3 regions of the Neobacillus sp. SRL179 genome follow, and region 1 is predicted to be linked to each of the others. Evidence: riboswitches for the same ligand, from Rfam matches in the RefSeq annotation. Region 1 holds a riboswitch; each other region holds the start of a gene.
The links. A riboswitch is a leader RNA that binds a small molecule or an ion and turns the genes downstream of it on or off. The one in region 1 is predicted to bind S-adenosylmethionine.

Region 1 (8,016 bases):
GGTGAAGGTGCCTTTATTGGCGCAGGCAGTTTAGTTCCCCAAGGAAAAAAAATCCCCCCTAATACCTTAGCATTTGGCAGACCTGCGAAAGTTATTAGAGAATTAACGGCAGAAGATAAAGAAGATATGACCCGCATTTATACAGAATATGCCGAGAAGGGCCAATATTATAAATCCCTGCAATCTTAAGAAAAGCGGAAGCGTCCTGGTGCTGGACAATTCTCCAAGTCAAATTTTATATTCTTCTCTGATAAAGAAAAGCACCCAAACTTTAATGAGTATGGGTGCTCTCCTAATTTAATGTTTCAGGGTTTGCAATTCCTTTTGAAGTGCATAATCCCGTTGAAAAGAATAGACATCTTCTACGTACACTTGATGCCAAACCATAAACATAAGAACCGTCCAGATTTTTCTGCTGTTATCAGCTTTACCTTGACAATGGTCTTCAAGCAAGCGCAATACGTACGTTTTATTAATTAAGTGGTCTGTGTTACTTTCACGGATAATGGTTTTCGCCCAATCGTTCATTTCATTCTTTAACCAGTGACGAATAGGTACAGGGAACCCAAGTTTCTTACGGTCAAGGACATGGGAAGGAACAATCCCTTCTGCCGCTTTACGTAAAATATACTTGGTCGTTCCATTCGCCGTCTTCATGCTTGTTGGAATTCTTGAAGCTACTTCAAATACTTCTTTATCAAGGAACGGCACCCGCAACTCTAATGAATGTGCCATGGTAACTCGGTCAGCCTTGAGTAAAATATCACCGCGCATCCAGGTATGGATATCAATATACTGCATACGGTCAACCGGGTCATAGCCGCGGGATTCTTGATAAAGCGGTTTAGTAATATCCGTATAATCTAATCCTTCACGGTAGACGTTTAACAGATCACGCTTTTCTTCTTCTGTGAACATTTTGGCATTACCTATATAACGATCCTCCATAGGTGTGATACCACGCTCAATAAAGCTCTTACCCTTCATCCCTTCTGGCATCATGTTAGCAATTCCTTTTAAAAGGACTTTACCCACTCTAGGAATTTTATTAAACACTTCTAATGATTGTGGTTCACGGTAAATATTGTAGCCGCCGAATAATTCATCGGCACCTTCACCCGAAAGAACAACTGTTACGTGTTTACGAGCTTCCCGCGCAACAAAGTAGAGCGGAACACATGCAGGATCCGCAAGTGGATCATCCATATGCCACATAATTTTAGGAACTTCCTTCATATATTCTTCCGGTGTAATCACATAACTGATATTTTCTACACCAAGCTTATCTGCGGTTTCTTTGGCTACATCTATTTCACTGAAGCCATTGCGCTCAAATCCAACGGAGAAAGTTTTAATTGCTGGGTGATATTCTTTTGCAATGGAGGCAATAATCGAAGAATCAATTCCGCCTGATAGGAATGAACCTACCGGAACATCACTGCGCATATGTTTTTCAACAGAATCATATAAGACATCCTTAATCTCTTTAATAAAGTCTTCTTCTGATTTATGGACAGGGTTAAAATGTGCCTTCCAATACTTTTTAATTTCCATTTTAGAGCCAATCTTTTTTGTGAAAAAATGACCAGGTTCAAGCTTATTAATTCCCTCTGATAAGGTAAATGGTTCAGGGACAAATTGATAAGTTAAATAATGCTGTAAGGAATCATAATTCAACACATCATTTTCTAACGCAAGCAAAATGCTTTTCTTTTCAGAACCAAAAAATGTTCGGTCGCCATCTTCAAAATAAAAGAAGGGTTTAATTCCAAATGGGTCACGAGCACCATACAGCGTTTGTTCTTGTTTATCCCAAATGACGAAGGCAAACATTCCGCGCAGTTTTTCAACTGCCTTTTCTTTCATATGACTATATAAGGCAATAATCACTTCTGTATCAGAACTTGTCGCGAATGATAATCCTTCTTTGAGCAATTCTTCACGAAGCTCCACATAGTTGTAAATTTCACCATTAAAGATAATCCAATAGCGCTCATTTTCATACGTAAGCGGCTGGTGACCGCTCTCAATATCAATAATACTTAAGCGGCGAAAACCAAATTGAATATGGTCATCATAATAAAAGCCATCATCATCTGGTCCGCGATGGGTAATTATATCGTTCATTTTTTTAAACTGCTGTTTTTGTTCTTCACTATAGTTTTGTGTTATGTCGTGTACACAACCGATAAAACCACACATTATGTACCTCACCTACTCCAATTTAAATTAAAAGGTCTTTTAAAAAAACACCTCTCTAATACTACCACTAAAACAGTCAAATTTGCACACCGAACAGTAGGAAATTTCATGTAATTACAGTTTTCACTTCTATAGACCTACTTAAACATTGTATTCCATACTACGCTAATACTGACGAAAAATAAAAAACGGAGTTACATCTTGAAATGCAACTCCGTTTTCCATCATCACGCTTCCGTTAATTAAAGGTTGGCTTGCTGACGTAAAGTGTCTGCTTTATCTGTGCGTTCCCATGGAAGATCAACATCTGTACGTCCAAAGTGACCGTAAGCCGCTGTTTTTTTGTAGATGGGGCGGCGAAGATCCAGCATTTTAATAATTCCGGCTGGGCGAAGATCAAAATTTTCACTAACTAAATCAACCAATTGATCCTCGCTTACTTTACCTGTACCAAAAGTATCAACTGAAATGGAGACCGGTCGTGCAACACCAATCGCATAAGCAAGCTGAACTTCTACCTTTTCAGCAAGTCCTGCTGCGACAATATTTTTTGCTACATAACGAGCTGCATATGCCGCTGAACGGTCAACTTTGGTAGGATCCTTTCCAGAGAAAGCGCCGCCGCCATGACGTGCATAGCCGCCATACGTATCAACAATAATTTTCCGGCCTGTTAAGCCGGCATCTCCTTGTGGTCCTCCGATAACAAAACGTCCTGTTGGATTAATAAAATATTTTGTATTTTCATCGATTAGTTCTTGAGGAACCACTGGATTAATAACATATTCCTTAACATTTCGTTGTATCTGTTCTAGAGTAACTTCTGGATGGTGCTGTGTTGAAATAACGATGGTATCAATCCGAACTGGTTTATCATTTTCATCATATTCAACTGTTACTTGGGTTTTTCCATCTGGACGAAGGTATGGTAATATATCTTCTTTCCGCACTTCTGTTAAGCGGCGGGCAAGCTTATGTGCAAGTGAAATGGGCAGTGGCATAAGTTCTTTTGTTTCATTACAAGCAAATCCAAACATTAAACCTTGGTCCCCTGCACCAATTGCCTCAATTTCCTCCTCAGACATGTGGCCTTCACGTGCCTCTAGCGCCTGGTTAACGCCCGCTGCAATATCTGGTGATTGTTCATCAATGGAGGTTAAAACCGCACAAGTTTCGGAGTCGAAGCCGTACTTTGCACGATTATAGCCGATCCCTTTTATGGTTTCACGAACAATTTTGGGGATATCAACGTAAGTAGATGTAGTGATTTCTCCAGCAACTAATACTAAACCTGTGGTTACAGAAGTTTCTGCAGCCACACGAGCGTTAGCATCTTTTGCAAGAATAGCATCTAAAATGGAATCAGAAATTTGGTCACAGATCTTGTCGGGATGACCTTCAGTAACTGATTCAGAAGTGAACAAACGACGTTTTGTTGACATCTGAATTCCTCCTTTATTTTTGAATAAGGTGAGGTTATATGTATGAGATAATAACAACCTTGCCATTTAACCTCGAGTTGATACGGAACTCATTCCCTTAGTAGTATGAAATAAACATGGGATTATTATTAGTTAAACCATATTCGTGAAGAAATCCCATAGAAAATTTAAACGATGGAATAAATAGCAGCGATTATGTAGCACGAAAAATTTATGCTAAAATACAAAAAAACCTTTCCATTTTGAGGAAAGGTTGATAGCAAAAGTTTTGCGTGCCTTTCACTCTTATCGTTCAAGGACTTGCCTTGCTTCAGATTTAGCACCTTTGCCCGAAAAATTTTCTTTGATCCATCTATTTTTCGTGTGCAGGTTGCTGGGTTTCATTGGGTCTGTCCCTCCACCAGCTCGGGATAAGAGAGTATCCGTTCAAGGGTAAATCATAACCTACCTTATCGAGCAATGTCAATGGAATTTTTCCAACAAAATCCTTTGAGCAATCTATTTTTCTTCCTATATATATATAATACCTAATATTACAAGACCTAATCCCTACAATAAAAGCAATAACTTTTGTTGAATTTTCAGAATAGTATAGAATAATTAACAAAATGTGTTATACTATTTAGCATAATAAACATAAAACATGGATAAAGGAAGGTTTCAGTAAATGAATTCTGTTCATATTCCCAATGAATTAAAACAACTGTTGCAAGATGCTAATGTTCAAGTACAATTATCAGTTCCACAACTTGTTGAAAGGATCCTTAGCCGCAATGAGGGTACACTAACTTCAACAGGGGCTGTCAGTGTTTCTACTGGTAAATACACAGGCCGATCACCACAAGACAAATTTATTGTCCTTGAGGAAACCACTAAGGATAAAATTGCCTGGGGGACGAATCAACCTATTTCTGAAGAAATTTTTACAAACCTGTATCATAAAGTTCTTGATCACTTAAAACTACAAGAGGAAATTTTTGTATTTAAAGGCTTTGCCGGTGCAGATAAAAAGTCCCGTTTGCCCATCCAGATAATAAATGAGTATGCATGGCACAATCTATTCGTACAACAGTTATTCATTCGGCCAACAGAAGACGAATTACTCACACATGAGGCAGGGTTTACAGTTATTTCCGCACCAAATTTTAAGGCTGATCCCTCCACTGATGGTACAAACTCTGAAACCTTTATTATCATCTCTTTTGAACGCAGGATTGTTTTAATTGGCGGGACGGAATATGCGGGTGAAATGAAAAAATCCATTTTTTCTGTCATGAATTACTTATTACCGGAAAATAATATTTTCCCGATGCATTGTTCCGCAAATGTCGGTCTTGAAGGCGATGTTGCCTTATTCTTTGGTTTGTCTGGAACAGGAAAAACCACCCTTTCAGCTGATGCCAACCGCCGTCTTATCGGCGATGATGAACATGGCTGGTCCTCCAACGGGGTCTTTAATATGGAGGGGGGCTGCTACGCTAAATGTATCAATCTTTCACGAGAAAAAGAACCGCAAATTTTTGATGCTATTCGTTTCGGAACGGTACTTGAAAATGTCACGATTAATCCTGAATCAAGAATCCCAGATTATGACGATGGTGAATTAACAGAAAATACTAGAGCTGCATATCCAATGGAAGCCATTGATAATATCATTCAGCCAAGTATTGCTGGGCATCCAAATACAATCGTTTTTTTAACGGCTGATGCCTTCGGAGTATTGCCTCCAATCGCGAAATTAACAAAAGAACAGGCAATGTATCACTTTTTAAGCGGATATACTTCTAAACTGGCCGGTACTGAACGAGGAGTCACATCACCTCAAGCAACTTTTTCCACTTGCTTTGGTGCTCCATTCCTGCCGCTCCCTGCGACTCGATATGCGGATATGCTGGGAGAAAAAATACTTGAACATAACGCCAATGTCTTTTTGGTTAATACGGGGTGGACCGGCGGAGAATACGGAGTGGGAAGCAGAATGAAACTTTCCTATACACGGGCAATGGTTCAAGCAGCGCTCGAGGGTGAATTAAACCATGTCGAAACCGTTAAAGATGACATTTTCGGCTTAAATATTCCTCTTCATATAGCAGGTGTTCCTGATGAGGTGCTTCTACCGAATAAAACATGGGCAGATTCAGAGGCGTATATGAAAAAGGCAAAAGAACTATCAGCAAAATTCCGTGAAAACTTCAAAAAATTCACCGATGTATCGGCTGAAATTGAAGAAAAAGGCGGGCCTATAGCTTAAAAATTATCAAAAACAAACGCACAAGAGATTTTATTCTCGTGTGCGTTTTTAATTGGAGTGAAATAAATTCAGGATTTCAACTGCTTACTCAGTTCGTTGAATTTAATGAAACTAATTCATAGGTAATGGTAGTTGTGCTTTGTTGCCACTCCACTTTTTTAATTAAAGCAATTCCATTTGAATCACTATCCATTGTTTTTCTAACCTCAATTGGAATTTCAATCGGGTAAAGTCTATATCCTTCCTTTACAAGCACAAAAAGATTCTCTTCTACCCGATTTTCCCTGCCCTTTGTCACAATCATAGTATTTAATTCAAGAGGCATACCCACTTTAAAATCCGCTCCTCTGCTTATATTAACTATATATTACCATCTTTTGCTCTGGTTTTTCATCCACATTGATAAATCATGGACAATTTTTCTATTTAATACCGGGGGAAAGTAATGGGTAAACTCATCAAAATACCAACACTCTACCTGTTTATCTAATGACCTAAGCCTTCTTTCAAGTCTGTAGGCATGTTCCACGGAGACATTTTCATCTTTGACCCCATGAATGATCAGAACCGGTGCATTTATTCTTTCAAGTTCATACAGGGCAGTTCTTTCCTTATAACGTTCTGGATACTTCTCTGGCGTCCCGCCAATGACCCTTTTCATCATTCTCCGTAAATCTTTTCGCTCTTTATAGGTTAAGGTCATGTCACTTACACCTCCCCAAGTGACAACCGAAGCGGCATCTGGAAAGTTAATGCCGGTCCACAATGCCATTACACCACCTCGAGAAAAACCAAAAACATGGATATCCCTAACCATCGGCAATGATTGTAACAATAAATAGGCTGCATAGGCATCTTCACGATCTTCCCCAGCGAAATCCTCATTTCCCTCACCACCTTGATTACCACGATAGTAAGGAGCGAAAACAATAAATCCCTCAGAGGCAAATTGTGCAATTCGCGCTGGCCGTACTTTCCCAACATTTTTTATTCCGCCGCGTAAATAAAGGAACCCATCCATCGTTCCTTCATGTAAAGGCGCTGCTAGCAATCCTTTCACCCTTAACCCATTGGAAAGATAGGTAATAATCGATAATTCGACGTTTGGATTAGGAGAGGGAAAACGATTGATTTCCAAAATACTTCCGTTATGTATCTCCACTGCCATTTCCCCCTTGTTATATTTTTGTAAAAATTTATGGTCTAGGTATTCACACATTTTACTTCCCTACATACGATATTTTAGGCAATTAGCCCAGATTTTTTAAGGTAAATAAGGAGGTTCCATTCATGAAGAAATCATTAAAAATCAGTTTCTCCTTTCTTCTCATTAGTATTCTGATGTTCTCTTTAGTAGCTTGTAACAATGATTCTACAACAAAGACAAAAAAATTAGAAAAGGTTCGAATTGCTGAAGTTACCCGTTCCATTTTTTATGCTCCACAGTATGTTGCTCTCGCTAAAGGGTTTTTCAAGGCTGAAGGCTTGGACGTGACCGTTACGACTACCCCCGGCGGAGACAAAACAATGACCACGTTAATTTCAGGCGGTGCTGACGTTGCCCTTGTTGGCTCAGAGACGTCTATTTATGTTCATGCCCAAGGTGCAAATGATCCGGTCATCAACTTTGCCCAATTAACGCAGACTGATGGCACATTCTTGGTTGCAAGAGAAAAAATTGATGATTTCACGTGGGATCTGTTAAAAGGTAAAACATTCTTAGGCCAACGTAAAGGCGGCATGCCGCAAATGGTTGGTGAGTTTGTATTAAAGAAACATGGCATTGACCCTCATAATGACCTTAATTTAATTCAAAACATTGATTTTGCCAATGTCGCAAATGCTTTTGCTTCCGGTACAGGGGATTTCGTTCAATTATTTGAACCAACCGCAAGTATTTTTGAAAAAGAAGGTAAAGGTCATATTGTCGCTTCTTTCGGAAAAGAATCAGGCCATGTTCCCTATACAACCTTTATGGCTAAAGAAAGCTACATGAAGAAAAACAAGGGCACCATCGAAAAATTTACTAGAGCTATTTATAAAGCACAACAATGGGTGCAAACACACAGTGCCGCGGAAATTGCCAAGGCTGTAGAACCCTATTTTCCTGATACCGATTTA
Region 2 (8,016 bases), 2.0 Mb from region 1:
CCTGATAAGTTCACAATCAACACATCATCCGGGGTTAATTCTTTTGCTAGTTTAACAGCATAGGCAACGGCATGAGAACTTTCTAATGCCGGTATAATTCCTTCTGTCTTACTTAGCATTAAGAATGCCTCTAACGCCTCTTGCCCTGTAACGGTTACATACTCTCCTCTGCCACTGTTTTTTAAGTAGCTATGCTCAGGACCCACACCTGGATAATCAAGTCCGGCTGCAATTGAGTAGGTTGGCTGCGGCTCGCCATTTTCATCTAATAGCGTCAAACACTTAAATCCATGGATGACGGCTGAAACACCCTGACTTAAGGTCGGAGCTTCCGCTGGTTCTACCCCAATAAGCCGAACATCTTTTTCATCAATATAGTGGGCAAATGCACCAATCGCATTACTTCCACCGCCCGTACAGGCAATCACTGCAGTTGGCAGTTTTCCTTCTTTTTCAAGGACCTGACGTTTGGACTCTTCACTTATAATCGCCTGAAAATGTTTGACCATGGTTGGATAAGGATGTGGTCCGACGGCAGAACCTAATAGATAAAATGTATTATTATAGTTTTGGACTAGGTCTCCTAATGCTTCGTCAACTGCATCTTTTAGACGCCCTTGCCCCTTTGACACCGGAATCACCTTTGCTCCGAGCAATTCCATCCGGAACACATTCAGCGCCTGGCGTTCGGTATCTAACTTGCCCATATAGATGACACATTCCATCCCAAACATGGCACAGGCTGTTGCCGTTGCCACACCGTGTTGCCCAGCTCCTGTTTCCGCAATAATCCGCTTGATGCCCATTCGTTTTGCTAACAAGATTTGTCCCAGCGCATTATTAATTTTGTGGGCTCCTGTATGATTTAAATCTTCCCGTTTTAAGTAAATTTTCGCTCCGCCAATTTGCTTCGTTAAATTCTCGGCAAATGTAAGTGGATTTTCTCTCCCGATATATTCTTTTAAATAGTATTTATACTCCTCAATAAATTTCGGATCGTCTTTATACCGATAAAATTGTTCCTCTAATTCGTTCATGACAATCTGCAAGTCATCTGGAACAAAACTTCCTCCAAACTCACCAAAATACCCTTTGCTCTCTACACTCGTTCTTTCCATCCTCTTCTCGTCTCCTTCTCAACTATATTTTGGTTTAGCCTCAAAAAAATAACCGAATTTTCAAATATATTTTAACACGTTGTTCTTTTCAAGCAAACTATTATGCAAGTCATTTTGTGCGGCTGCCCCCGTTTCCACTTTTTTATTGACATTCTCTTAAAATAGCTTTAGGATAATCATTAATTTAATATTTCAAAATCTTATCCAGAGAGGTGGAGGGACTGGCCCTGCGATACCTCAGCAACAGCCTTATTATGTGGACTGTGCTAATTCCAGAAGCTTATGTGTAAGCTTGAAGATAAGAAGAGTGTATACCTTTTATTTATAATCAAACCTCTTCTTATCTAAGAAGAGGTTTTTATTTTTTTCAATATGAATTACTAGAATAGGAGCGGATTACCTTGACTAAAACATTAGTGAAAGCACCATTTACAGCTGATCATGTGGGAAGTTTTTTAAGACCGGAACGATTGAAAAAAGCGAGACTACAAAAACAAAACGGTGAAATTACGGCCGAACAGTTACGTCAGATTGAAGATGAAGAGATAATCCGCCTGGTAGAAAAACAAAAAGAAGTCGGTTTACAGGCCGTAACGGATGGAGAATTAAGACGCGCTTGGTGGCATTTTGATTTTCTCGGCGGACTTGAAGGGGTTGAGTTTGTCCAAACAGAAAAAGGATTACAATTTAACGGAGTGGAAACGAGAGCACACGGGGTCAAGGTAACAGGAAAAATTGACTTCGGTAACCATCCAATGATAGAGGATTATAAATTCTTACACAGCATTGCCGGTGACCATGTCGCGAAATTTACGATCCCAAGTCCTAATATGTTAATTGTCCGTGGTCAGGGAATTAGTGATGTTTACGAACATCAAGATGAATTTGTAGATGATTTAATTCGTGCCTACCAAAAAGCGATTCAAGCCTTTTATGATGCCGGCTGCCGCTACTTGCAATTAGATGATACTTCATGGGCATCGTTGTTCTCAGAGACAGGCAGAGACAAATTAAAAAAGGATGGTTTTGAGCCTGCCAACTTAGCCCAAACATTGGCTAGAGCGATTAATGAATCGATTGCGAACAAACCCGAAGATTTAGTTATTACGATGCACATTTGCAGAGGAAACTTCCAATCTACTTATACTTCAACAGGCGGATATGATTTTGCCTCTGAAATCATTTTTGGCGGTTTAAATGTGGATGGCTTATTCCTAGAGTTTGATGATGAACGTTCAGGCGGCTTTGAACCCCTTCGTCATGTTAAGCGAAATGACCTGCGAATTGTCTTGGGATTAATTACATCGAAATTCGGCGACCTCGAGAATCCAGAAAAAATAAAAGCAAGAATAAAGGAAGCCAATCAATATCTTCCATTGGATCAACTTTGCTTGAGCCCACAATGCGGCTTCTCTTCCACAGAAGAAGGAAACCTCTTAACAGAAGAACAACAATGGGACAAAGTACGCCATGTGATTAGCATTGCACAGGATGTTTGGAATTAGTTCATGGGGGACGGTTCTTCTGCACCAAATGGTGTAGAAGAACCGTCCCCATGCTTGCTAACACCTGACATATTTGCGTTTAAAACCAATTCTTCCTTTATCTATTCCTTGTTGGATATTTTCTGAAGCAAGCAGTATACTGTTTTTCTTGTTGTCCCGCTTGATTTCGACTGGACCTACTGCCTTTGCGGTTTCAACCGCCTTTTCATGGAGCGGCACGTAGGAAATCCCGACTGTGTAAATAAAATTATTCATAGAAGATTTTGTACGTTCAGGTGAATCTTGAATCGTACTTTCTACCTGATCTAGCATCCTGGCAATTTTGTCTGCACTAAATTCGCTGTCCGGCCGATTACCCAAAAGCCAGCAGTAACAGCTCCAGCCTGCCGACATTTTAAGTTCTTCCCCGCTTGCAATCCATTTATCAGCCACCGCTTGTGCAATATCGGTTTCGGATAGAGTTACGGCCACCACAAAATCTGACAGCATATAAAAATAAGCATCCTCAATCCAACGTTCAAAATCATCCTCTGTCATTGTCTTTGGATCCGCGATAACACCAGCAAAGTACATAGCATCGTAGTTCCCAGTGGCGTAAAGCTGCTCAGCTAAAGGCTGATTTTTCTTGATTTTCTTTGCAAGTGGCTTCATTGCCCCTGTAGCTACCCCAAAAAGCGGCTCGTGTGCACCATTGCTTAGGTAAATCTTTTTCATTCGTTCTTTTCCGAGTGCTTCCAATTCCTGCATAACCGTTTCGAAATCCATCGTTTAGCACTTCCTTCTTTATAAACAAATTGTCTTGAACTTTATATTTATTTTTACAACTTCATATTACCCTTAATGATATGTTTATTTAACCCCAGAAAAAGGAATCTATTTGAATTATATCAAATATTTTTCCAGTTTTAATAAATTCTGGTTTATGATACACTGCGGGTGTCAGGTACCTTTTTATTGTTTAACCCCCTAAACCGTTGTATAATCTTTATCCATACACAATTATTTTTGGTTACGAAATATATGCAGAAAGAGAGACATGAATGAAATCAAATAAATTACCATTGTATTTATTAATGTTTGATATGTTTATTACGTTTAGCGCGGTTGGACTTATCATTCCTGTTATGCCAAGCTATTTGAAAACCTTTGGAGCCGCTGGACAAGCTTTAGGCTTTATCATTGCTATTATTGCTTTTGCTCAGTTTATTTTCTCTCCCATGGCGGGAAATTTATCTGACCGGCATGGACGTAAAAATTTAATCGTCTTCGGACTTTTCGTGAATGGTATTTCCCAAATCTTCTTCGGGTTATCCTCAGAGCTATGGATGCTTTATGTCTGCAGATTCTTTACGGGGATCGGTTCAGCGTTTATCGTCCCACCCGTTATGGCCTATGTGGCTGATATCACCACCCTTAAAGAACGTGGGAAAGCCATGGGTTTGATTGGGGCTGCGATCTCACTAGGATTTATGATTGGACCTGGGATTGGCGGGTTCCTCTCAAATGTAAGCTTGCATTTTCCGTTTTACTTTGGCGGTTCCGCTACCGTAATAGCTGGGATTTTATCTTTCGTCATCCTCCCCTATATCAAACCAGTTTTGAAAGATCAAGGGAAGGGAGAGAACTTATTTAAACAAATGGCCCGTTCCTTTAAAACAAGCTATTTTGTTTTATTAATTGTTGTGTTTGTTTTCTCTTTTGGGATTGCCAACTTCCAATCAACGCTGTCCATGTTTTTGACGTATAAACAACATTTTACTCCAAATGGTATTGCGATTGTCCTGACAGTGGGCGGCTTTGTCGGTGTAATCATTCAAGCCTTCGCACTTAATAAACTATTTGCGATCTTTGGAGAAATGAAAATTATTCTATTTGCTTTACTTCTTGCGGCATTTAGTATGTATGGCATGTTATACGTTAGCGGCTTTTTCATTATTCTATTAGTTGCAACTCTATTCTCGACTGCGACGACCTTAATACGCCCAGCAGTTAATACCTTAATTTCGAAAATTGCCGGCGATGAACAAGGTTATGCTGCGGGAATGAATAATTCCTATATGAGTTTAGGCAATATGATAGGGCCGGCACTAGCCGGAACTCTATTTGACTGGCATATGTCTATACCGTTTACGTTCGGCGCGATTATTTTGATTGGCTGCTTCTTCCTAACTTATAGTTGGGCAAAGAAAAAGAATGCCATCTCGCAACATGCATAAGAATCAAAAAAAGAATCCTGACCCTTTGGCGTCGGGATTCTTTTTTTTATAATATTTTTGATGTCTCTTAAATATACTTTTTAAAAATCAACGTCGCATTATGCCCGCCGAATCCCAATGAGTTTGACAGCACGACCTGAATGTCTTTTTTCCTTGCCACGTTTGGAACATAGTCCAGATCAAGTTCTTCATCTGGTGTTTCATAATTAATCGTTGGGGGAATGATGCCATCCTGTATGGCTAACACTGAAAAAATGGCCTCTATCGCACCCGTTGCCCCCAACAAATGTCCGGTCATTGATTTGGTAGAGCTCACTGCCAGTTGATAGGCATGTTCTTTAAATACTTCTTTAATGGCTAACGTTTCGTACAGATCATTATAATAGGTGGACGTACCATGTGCATTGATATAGTCCACCTGATTGGTGGAGATTCCGGCATCCTCTAATGCTAATTTCATCGCACGCTGAGCCCCTTCTCCTTCCGGTGCAGGTGTCGTAATATGATGGGCATCACCTGTTGCACCATATCCAATCAGCTCCCCATAAATGTGAGCGCCGCGGGCTAACGCGTGCTCTAGCTCTTCTAATATGACGATTCCTGCACCTTCCCCAATGACAAACCCATCACGATTCTTATCAAATGGACGGCTGGCTGTTGTAAGATCGGGATTTTTTGAAAGAGCGGTCATATTTGAAAAACCTGCAACCGTCATCTCTGTAATAGTAGCCTCTGTTCCGCCTGCCACTACCATATCAATATCCCCTTTTTGGATTACGCGGAAGGCATCACCAATGGAATTTGCCCCGGATGCACATGCTGTAACGGAACAATTGTTAATCCCTTTTGCCCCAAGTGCAATCGATACCTGCCCTGCCGCCATATCTGGGATAAACATTGGAATCGTAAACGGATTGACCCTTCTTTGTCCTTTTTCTAAAAACTTCTTATGCTGTTCTTCAAACTCGCCTAAGCCGCCGATTCCTGAGCCAATCCAAACCCCGACACGTTCGGGTGCGATGTCCTCACCGATTTTAATTCCTGCATCTTGTACCGCCATTTGGCTGGCAGCCACAGCAAATTGGCTATAGCGCCCCATTCTTCTTGCTTCTTTTTTATCCATAAAGGTTTCTGGGGTAAAGTCTTTTACTTCAGCTGCAATCTTGACATCGACCTTCTCTACATCAAATATAGTAGCTGGACCAACACCCGACGCACCGTTTTTAATCTGTTCCCATGTTGTTTGAGCATCATTCCCCAAAGGAGTAACGGCTCCAATACCTGTAATCACTACTCTTTTTTTCATATAATGCTCTCTCCCACTATTTATTTAAAAAAATCTGCGAATAATTGACTAGATGATTTTAAAGCTATCTCTTCTATTTTAACCATTTCCAAGTGGTTGGCAAACCCAAATGGGATTATGGTTCCAAAGCCTCATTCGTTCGCCAACTGAAAACATTCATTGTAAAATAACTTTAATCGGCTGTTAGAATTGGTTTTATAAATACTTGCGGGGTGATTTAATTGAAAATTGGTATCATAGGTTTGGGGGATATCGCTAAAAAGGCCTACCTCCCTGTTCTTTCAGAAAAGGAAGGGATTGACCTAGTACTTTGTACAAGAAATATGGACACTCTCAACACCTTATCGAAAAAATATCGGATTCACGAAAAGGTTCAGACTGTCGATGAGCTGATCACCATGAACATCGATGCTGCCATTGTGAGCACTGCCACTGAGGCCCATTTTGAAATAGCCAAGACCTTATTAAAAAGCGGAATAAATGTCTACATTGATAAGCCCATTTCGATGAATTTTGCTGAAACGCTGCAAATTCAACAACTTGCAAAAGAGTCTGGCAAGATCGCTATGGTGGGTTTTAATAGACGGTTTATCCCGCGAGTGAATGAGTTAAAAGAACATGGTAAGCCTAGTTTAATTATCATGCAAAAAAACCGCTTTGCCACTCCGGACTATACAAGAAGATTTGTTGTCGAGGACTTTATCCACGTTGTCGACACTCTCCGATTTCTAATGGCTTCAGAGGTTCATGATGTTAAGGTAGAGTACCTTAAAAAGGGAGAACTGCTCCATCATTTGGTGATCCAGCTCATTGGAGATGGCTGTACGTCAATTGGTATCATGAATAGAAATAGCGGGGTTACGGAAGAAATCATTGAGTATTCGACCAGTCATCATAAATATGTCGTCAATAATCTAGTGGAAACGACTCACTTTCACAACAAGGAAATTAGCCTTACAAAATTCGGGGACTGGGAACCAACCCTCTATAAACGCGGCTTCAATCAAATCATCGATCATTTTATTGATTGTGTTCAAAATAGTAAAACCCCTCATCCATCCATAGATGATTCAGTCATCACCCACGAAATCTGCGAAAGAATCGTAAATCACATTGAATATGGTGCCTGACACCCTTTTTAATGTTGCGATGTTTATTACGATAGGGTCAGTGTTAAACTAAGTGATAGCTTTCTAGGGAGAAGGATGTGTCTTACATGGATTTTCACCAAGGTCAGGAAATGCTTACGATCATGGAGTGGATTCTTCGGGCGGTTGTTGTTTTTGTCTTTCTGTTGATTGTTGCTAGAGTTTTAGGCCAGCGGGCCATCTCCCAATTAAGGCTCCTGGATTTTGTTATTGCTTTAGTGATCGGAAATATTATTGCCCATCCTTTATCAGATGAGCGGATTGGGCTAAAGGGTTCAGTTGTATCTACTATTGTATTGGTTGTTTTGTATCTTAGCGGTATTATGATGAACCTTAAATGGCCCTGGTTTAGAAAGCTAATCAATCATGCTCCAGTCACCATTGTTCAAAACGGAGAAATCCTCTATCAAGGGTTAAAAAAAGCCAGAATTTCCATTGATGTTTTGTTAGAAGAATTACGGGAAGAAAAAGTAGAAGATTTGAAGAAAGTAGTCCTAGCCATTTGGGAAGCAGATGGGAAAATCTCCGTCTTTTTAGATTCAAAATACCAACCGATTACACCAGCGTCTTACCAGATGGAAGTAGACCCTTTTGAATTACCAAGGATCATTATTAAGGAGGGTAAAATTATCTCGAAGGAGCTGCATCAAATTCAAAAGAATGAAGACTGGGTTATTTCCACTTTAGAACGGTTGTACCAAACTAACGTCCGCAACGTACTGC
Region 3 (8,016 bases), 2.5 Mb from region 1:
TATGCTGCAAGCAAATTTGCAATCAGAGGTCTTACAGAAAGCTTGCAAAAAGAATATGCAGGCAGTAGTATCCAGTTTACAGCTGTGTATATGGGTGGCATGGATACCCCATTTTGGGATGAAAGCACCCATATTAATGATAAGTCACGACTAAGATCACCGAAGGAAATTGCAGGAATCATTATGAACCAATTGGATAAGGATACAATTGTTATAGAAAAAGAAAACTCATGATCAATTTTTGTCATGAGTTTTCCTTTTCCGCTAAAAATTGCTCTATAAGATCCATTGAAAAGCCTTTTCTGTATAAGGTTTGTTTCATCTTTTGCTGGTATTCAAAGTGTTCAAACTTAGAAAATTTCTTGTGTGCCTTCTCACCTTGAAATCGAATGGCTTCCATTTCTTCATCATCTTGTTTAGGGACGTTAGCCTCATTAAGAGCTATTGAAATAATTTCATAAGAATACCCTTTTCTAAGTAATAAGTTTTCCAGCTTTTGCTTTTGGACTTTAAGGGAATCCTTGGCATTCTTTTGGAAAAACTTTTCACTTATTTTAACTGCTCTTTCAATTTGCTGCTTCAAAGGAAATTCCTCAAGTGCTGTTACAATAATTCTCTCCGTCATTCCTTTTTCCTTTAATTCTGATTTGATTACATTAGAGCCTTTATCTGTTGTATTAACCTGTGTCCTCACAAAAGCTAAAGCAAATTCTAAATCATTAATGTACTTTTGAGCAGTTAATTTATGTATGACCTCTTCAATGATTGGCTCTTCGATTTCCTTTTTTGCAAGATAATCCACTATTTCCTTCTCGGATCGCATTCTTCTTGCCAAGTAATTGATTGCTTGATTATAGGCCTTGCGAATGTCATCCTGATATTGAATTTCTAGGAAGGAAAATTCATCAATCTCCATTCCCTTTTTTAATTGAAATTTAATTAATACATTACTGTCAACACTGAAAGCATATACTTCACCTTTGCCATCGCTATAATCCATAAACACATTAAACCGATCTTGATTTTTCTGTTGTGTGGTGATTTTTGTAATAATGGCCATATCGTTCACCTCAAACCTACTTTACCATACTCATCATGATTTTTTAAAAATAAATTCCCCTAAAAAAGTATCATTCTTTTCCTTAAAGGTAAAAATGGGAATAAGTACATATTTAGTGCTTTAACTTTTACCACTTAGTTTATAACGATTAACAAAAAAATGTTGAAAGGAATGAGCAAAATGGGCGAAAAGAAGAAAAAGGACAGCAGAGATGGCGGAAAATACTCCTTAACTAGTATGCAAGAAGTAAAATATCAACGAGAGTTTAGAATGGCTGACCGTGCAGCAGGTTTTCATGATAAAAAGACACGTCTTTAAAAATTAATTATTTCCATTAATGGACCTCTTTCAAAATGTAAAAGCTAGTAATGGGAGCAGCATTAAGGCTCTCACTAGTTCATACTGAAAGGGGGTTTTTTTCATGGGTCGTGCACAAGGACAAAAACACAATAAAGGTTCACTTCCACAAACGCCAAAAAACTTAAAAACTGATGGAAAAGACGTGGAGTATTCAGCAGAATTTGCTGACCATGCCGATCTTGAGGCACAAGCACGAGCTAATGCTGCGAACCAGCGTGTAAAAAACCGTAAGAAATAAGAAAAGCGAAAGCGCCCTGGTCAGCGGCGTATGGCCTGGAGCGCTCCAACTGAGATAAAGGAAACACGAAGAGCCGGAGGCGATTCGATGTTGACTTATCGTAGGGCGGAGAGCGAAGGACACTAGCCGCTAGGGCGTTGGAGCTAGACAATTCTCAAAGTAAAAACTATAAATTTTTTATTTTTCTAAAAAAAAGAAGCAGGGCGCCCTGCTTCTTAACTATGTCTGGGGGAAAGAATTGTTACTGAGTTCTATTAGAGAGGTTGCCGCTCAGAAAAGCGGTTAGAACTCAAATGGATCCGTTAATAACAAGAATGGTCATAACTTCACTAACTTCTTTCCACCCCCAATATACACTCTAAGGAATAGGGTGGCAACGGCTTTCACAGTTTTTTAACATAATAACAGTAGAAAATTGAATAAAATGTGAATGGAATAACAATATCCTTAAATTGACTGTTCCACGTATTACTTTCGCATTAAAAAACTATTTCGGCACGATTATTTATTTTTTCATATTCCCCAATAATTTGATAATAAACTAGACCTTCTTCCAGCTTTGAAAGACACTCGATCTCATTCCTTGCAGCCTTAATTATCCATGTTCCTTCTTCTACTTGTTCAACCACCGTAATCGAAAGGTTTGTCACTTGGTTAGTTAACCCGTGTACTAACCATTGTTCTTCAATTTGATTCTCTATCTGATCTGTGATAGATTCTTTTGTTTGAAGAAAACTTCGTTGGGCAGGGCGATTTTGACATACATATACTAAATCCTCGATAACAGCACTTGCTGTAGGGTACATTCCTGCCCCGGGACCTTGAAGGGTAATGGTACCAACAATATCCGACTGAACATTTATCGCGTTTTGTACGCCTTCTACATGATAGAAAGGATGCTCTTTTCCAACCAGAACCGGTTTAACCGATGTGAGTAATTGGTCATTCTCCCTGCTGATACTCGCAATATGCTTAAACCTTAGACCAAGCAGTTCCGCTGTTTCAATCAGCTGGCTTGTTATGGAGGTAATCCCTTCAAAATCAACCTCCTGCCACTTGGGCTCTTCTCCAAAGGCTAGTCTACTTAGGATCATAGCCTTATAAAAAGCATCGTAACCCTCTACATCATTCTTTGGATTAGCCTCAGCATACCCATTCTCCTGGGCATGTTTTAAAGCTTGTGCAAATGACTGCTTCTCTTCTCGCATCTCGGTCAAGATAAAATTTGATGTTCCATTTAAGATACCCTGAACCTGCTGAACACGGTTGATATTTAATAATTGCCGAAGTGTCTGAATGACAGGAATTCCCCCGGCTACAGTTGCTTCAAACCCAACTGAAACATGATGTTGTTCCGCTAACTCAAGTAGTTCGTTACCATAATGGGCAAACATCTCTTTATTAGCTGTAATGATGTGACTTCCTCGTTCAATCGCTTTTTTCAAATATAAAAAAGGTGGCTCCTTTTCAACAATTGCCTCGATGACGATATCGAGTTGAGGCAAGTTTAAAATATCAGCAAAGTCCGTTGTAATCAAAACATCCTCACGAATGTTTCTTTCCTTCTGCTCATTTCTGATTAGGACAGCTGCAACCTCAACTTTTTTTCCCAATACAGCTGTTAATTCTTCAGCATGAGATAGTATCGTCCGATAGACACCTTCACCAACCGTACCAAAACCAAGGATTGCCACTTTTATTGCTGACATGTTAATCCACCCTTCATTTAACTAAACACTTAATATGTATTTTTTATAAGAGAAAAGCCCTCTTCATAAGAAGAGGGCTAGACTCCTCCTCTTATCTATCAGGTTATAGGATAACCTGCAGGAATTAGCACCTTTTCAAGGAATACCTTGAAGGTTGCCGGGCTTCATCGGGCCTAGTCCCTCCGCCGCTCTGGATAAGAGTTTATTTATTTTTCACAAAATTCTCAAGTTATAAAGAGTATTCTAGTTTAATTAATTATAATTGTCAATAATATTGAAAAAAATGTTTTATTCAAGCAGCTTGCTCTCTGCTAATTTTATTTGTTTCTCCACTTGTTCTGGTGCTGTTCCACCAAAGCTGTTCCGAACAGCCACAACATGTTCTGGTGCTAATACCTCATAGATGTCTTCTTCAAACAATGTGCTGAATTCCTGATATTCTTCAAAGCTCAAATCGAGCAAAAATTTGTTCGACTGAATGGCATATAGAACGATTTTCCCAATCACCTCATGTGCCTCACGGAACGGTAATCCCTTCCTAACTAAGTAATCTGCAATATCAGTGGCATTAGAAAAATCATTGTTGATGGCTTTGCGCATAATATCTTTTTTTACTGTCATAGTTTCAATCATAGGTGCTAACAGTTTTAAAGAACCTTCCAGTGTTTCGACTGTATCAAACATGCCTTCTTTATCTTCTTGCAGATCCTTGTTATAAGCTAAGGGCAAACCTTTTAGCACAGTCAATAATCCAAGTAAATTCCCGTATGTTCTCCCTGTTTTCCCTCGTAATAATTCAGGTACGTCTGGGTTTTTCTTTTGTGGCATGATACTTGAACCTGTACAGAAACTATCATCAAGTTCAACAAACTGAAATTCCTGGCTTGACCAAATAACTAATTCCTCGGAAATTCTGGAAATATGAGTCATAATAATCGAGCCTATTGATAGGAATTCGAGGATAAAATCTCGATCACTGACCGCATCCATGCTGTTTGGGTAAATTGTTTCAAAGCCTAGCAGCTCCGCTACACGTTGACGATTTATTGGAAATGTCGTTCCTGCCAATGCACCTGAACCAAGTGGAAGCCAATTGACCCGCTTCAATGAATCAATTAATCTTTCTTTATCTCGTTCAAACATCCAAAAATAGGCCATTACATGATGGGCAAAAGAGACGGGCTGCGCTCTCTGTAGATGGGTATATCCAGGAATTAATGTCTGAACATTCTCTTTCGCTTGTGCAAGTAAGGCTTGTTGGACATCTTCAATCAATTTAATCAGTTCTGTCGTTTTCGTACGTAAATAAAGATGCATATCGGTTGCCACTTGATCATTACGACTTCTGCCTGTATGCAGCTTTCCACCTACCGGTCCGATTTTTTCAATTAAGAGCTTTTCAATGTTCATATGAATGTCTTCATCTTCAATTAAAAAGTCAACCTGGTTATCATCCACCATTTTTTTAATAGCAAGGAGTCCATCTTTAATTTTTAAAGCATCTTCCATCGGAATAATGTCACATTCACCCAGCATTTGTACATGGGCCATACTTCCGGTAATATCTTCTCTTGCTAACTTTTGATCAAAAGAAATTGAAGCTGTGAATTCCTCCACCAGCTTGTTTGTTTCTTTGGTGAAGCGTCCGCCCCATAACTTAGACATGTGAGATCCTCCTCAAAATGTAAAGAAGACAGCCCCCGAAATAGGGTTCGAGGGCAATCTGGATTATTTTAATATCGTTTCTTTGTTATTTACTTCGGAATAGACTTTTGTTGGCAGTCCCCAAAGTTTGATAAATCCGACCGCAGCATTATGATCAAAAGCATCACCTTTTGCATAGGTGGCTAGTTCCTCATTATAAAGGCTGTGTGGTGATTTTCTACCCACAACGGTATGATTTCCTTTATAAAGCTTGACACGAATGGTTCCCGTTACAACCTTTTGTGTTTCGTTAATAAAGGCGTCAAGAGCAGGTTTGATTGGTGAATACCAAAGTCCTTCATAAATAATCTTTGCCATTTGCTGCTCAACTTGGGTCTTGAATTGAGTAACCTCGCGAGTCAAGGTTAAACATTCAAGTTCACGGTGGGCATTGATTAAAATTAACGCTGCCGGATTTTCATACACTTCTCTTGATTTAATTCCAACTAATCTATTTTCAATATGGTCGATACGGCCAACCCCATGTTTTCCGCCGAGCGTATTCAGGGTTTCAATTAATTGGACGAGTGGAAGCTGTTCTCCATTAAGGGCAACAGGAACTCCCTGCTTAAATTCTATTTCAATATATTCAGGTGTATCAGGTGTTAACTCAATTGGATTCGTCCAATCATAGGCAGCTTCAGGCGCCTCTGCCCATGGATCTTCTAACACCCCTGCTTCACAGGCACGTCCCCAGATATTTGCATCAATCGAAAATGGATTATCTAAATCAACAGGAATTGGAATTCCGTTTTCTTCAGCATATTTAATTTCCTCGTCACGCGTCATGCCCCATTCACGAACGGGAGCAACAACCTTTAGGCTTGGATTTAATGCTTGAATGGAAACCTCAAAACGTACCTGATCGTTCCCTTTCCCCGTACAGCCATGAGCTACAGCGGTTGCTCCTTCTTTTTCCGCTACCTCTACTAATAATTTTGAGATAAGCGGTCGTGATAGAGCTGAGGATAGTGGATATTTCCCTTCATATAAACAGTTAGCTTTTAAAGCCGGTAAAATATATTCTTTTGCTAACAATTCTTTTGCATCTATCATATACGCTTTAATAGCGCCAACATTCAAAGCTTTGTTTTTAATAGCCTCTAAATCTTTTCCTTCACCCACATCTAAGCCTAACGCGATTACATCATAACCGTACTTTTCTTGTATCCATTTTACTGAAACCGAAGTATCAAGACCACCCGAGTATGCTAAAACAATTTTTTCTTTTGTCATTCCAATTCTCCTTGCATCAAATATTGAATTTTTATTCAATTAATAGAATTATTATACAACATATCTCACAAAAAATGAAACTATTATGATAGTAAAAGTTTTAAAATTGCTTTTTGGGCATGTAAGCGATTCTCTGCTTCGTCAAATACAACTGAATGGGGACCATCGATCATCTCTCCTGTTACTTCTTCACCACGATGGGCTGGTAAACAGTGCAAAAAGATAAAGTCCTCTTTTGCATGGCTGCATAATTCCTCATTAACTTGATATCCTTGGAATGCTTTCAGCCGGGTGGCTGTTTCCTCTTCCTGCCCCATACTGGTCCAGACGTCGGTGACGACAACATCTGCATCCTTAATTGCTTCAAGTGGATCGTTTGTGATAGTAACAGAACTTGCCGTTTGCTTACCTGCTTGAATTGCCTTTTCTATTATTTTCCCATTTGGCAAGTATCCAGGCGGGCTGGCAATGCTAATATCCATCCCAACTTTTACTGCCCCCTCTAGTAACGAGTGAGGCATATTATTATTACCGTCACCGATATAACACAGCTTTAAACCTTTCAATTTGCCCTTATGCTCCATTATCGTTAATAAATCGGCCAGTACCTGGGTTGGGTGCTGCAAATCAGTTAATCCATTAATTACGGGAACGGTTGCATGGTGAGCTAATTCTTCGACGGAACTGTGAGAGAATGTTCGAATCATAATACCATCTACATAACGAGATAACACCTTGGCCGTATCAGAAATACTTTCTCCCCGACCTAGCTGAATATCCTTTGAGCTAAGAAAAATTGCATGTCCGCCGAGCTGTAACATTCCTACTTCAAATGACACCCTTGTACGGGTGGATGATTTTTCAAAAATCATCCCTAATACTTTTCCACTTAAAAATGGATGGGCAATTCCTTGCTTTTGAAGTTTCTTTAGTTCGACAGCCTCATTAAGCAAGGTGAGAATTTCGTCTGTACTAAAATCAGAAAGCTGTAAAAAGTCATTTTTCTTAGTTGGCAGCTTATTTGCCATAGGTTGCTTATTAATTGCCTCTAGCATGAACGGCACCTACCTTTTCAATATTGTAATACTCACTTACCGTCCGTACTTCATCATCAGTTCTAGGTTCTTTATACAAACCAATCGTTGCTTCCAGCGTATCTAAGTGTGTAAACACTGGTAGTTTATAACGGACTGCATGTTCGCGAATTTGAAAACCAAATTTCATTTTGTTTCTGCCTTGATTCGGAATATTTATAACAGCCTTAACCGGTTTGTTTCTGAAAAGTTTTTTTACATCTTCCTCGTCCATGATTACTTGTTCAATCTGAAGTCCTTTTTCTCGGAGAAAAGACGCAGTGCCTTCTGTTGCGGCAACTTTATAATCCCTCTTTAATAATTCCTCTATAATAGTGAAGCTTTCCGGTTTTTCACGGTCAGAGATAGAACAAAAAATGTAATTTTTTTCTGCATCTCCTTGAATAGAAGAGATTGATTTTTCAAGTGCTGCATGAAAGGTTGTTCCAATACCTAGTACTTCTCCTGTTGATTTCATTTCTGGTCCAAGGACAGGATCAACACCCTTTAACTTACTAGAAGAAAATATAGGTGCTTTAACTGAAAAATAATTAGGCTCTGCAAGTAATCCGCAGTCCGAACATAACTCAGCTAATGTGTCTCCTAATTGTACTCTCGTCGCCCACTCAATCATTG

Region 2: it holds a riboswitch for S-adenosylmethionine, as region 1 does, so the genes downstream of both, AC4E8C_RS03265 (5-methyltetrahydropteroyltriglutamate--homocysteine S-methyltransferase) here and metK (methionine adenosyltransferase) in region 1, are expected to answer to the same signal.
Region 3: it holds a riboswitch for S-adenosylmethionine, as region 1 does, so the genes downstream of both, AC4E8C_RS05620 (homoserine dehydrogenase) here and metK (methionine adenosyltransferase) in region 1, are expected to answer to the same signal.

The regions. Positions count from the first base shown of each region.
Region 1 is NZ_OZ481792.1:3,739,429-3,747,444, forward strand. It holds gene AC4E8C_RS18530 (gamma carbonic anhydrase) at 1-189, shown strand, start outside; gene asnB (asparagine synthase (glutamine-hydrolyzing)) at 298-2,202, opposite strand; gene metK (methionine adenosyltransferase) at 2,445-3,644, opposite strand; SAM riboswitch class I at 3,927-4,061, opposite strand; gene pckA (phosphoenolpyruvate carboxykinase (ATP)) at 4,312-5,895, shown strand; gene AC4E8C_RS18550 (DUF2584 domain-containing protein) at 5,984-6,226, opposite strand; gene AC4E8C_RS18555 (alpha/beta hydrolase family protein) at 6,263-7,063, opposite strand; gene AC4E8C_RS18560 (ABC transporter substrate-binding protein) at 7,186-8,016, shown strand, end outside.
Region 2 is NZ_OZ481792.1:656,630-664,645, reverse strand. It holds gene trpB (tryptophan synthase subunit beta) at 1-1,118, opposite strand, end outside; SAM riboswitch class I at 1,316-1,423, shown strand; gene AC4E8C_RS03265 (5-methyltetrahydropteroyltriglutamate--homocysteine S-methyltransferase) at 1,520-2,623, shown strand; gene AC4E8C_RS03260 (DNA alkylation repair protein) at 2,681-3,388, opposite strand; gene AC4E8C_RS03255 (MFS transporter) at 3,664-4,839, shown strand; gene fabF (beta-ketoacyl-ACP synthase II) at 4,907-6,145, opposite strand; gene AC4E8C_RS03245 (Gfo/Idh/MocA family protein) at 6,367-7,275, shown strand; gene AC4E8C_RS03240 (DUF421 domain-containing protein) at 7,362-8,016, shown strand, end outside.
Region 3 is NZ_OZ481792.1:1,155,297-1,163,312, reverse strand. It holds gene AC4E8C_RS05640 (SDR family NAD(P)-dependent oxidoreductase) at 1-234, shown strand, start outside; gene recX (recombination regulator RecX) at 245-1,060, opposite strand; gene AC4E8C_RS05630 (YfhE family protein) at 1,241-1,378, shown strand; gene AC4E8C_RS05625 (YfhD family protein) at 1,482-1,658, shown strand; gene AC4E8C_RS05620 (homoserine dehydrogenase) at 2,138-3,367, opposite strand; SAM riboswitch class I at 3,456-3,568, opposite strand; gene argH (argininosuccinate lyase) at 3,656-5,032, opposite strand; gene AC4E8C_RS05610 (argininosuccinate synthase) at 5,096-6,307, opposite strand; gene argF (ornithine carbamoyltransferase) at 6,391-7,335, opposite strand; gene carB (carbamoyl-phosphate synthase (glutamine-hydrolyzing) large subunit) at 7,346-8,016, opposite strand, start outside.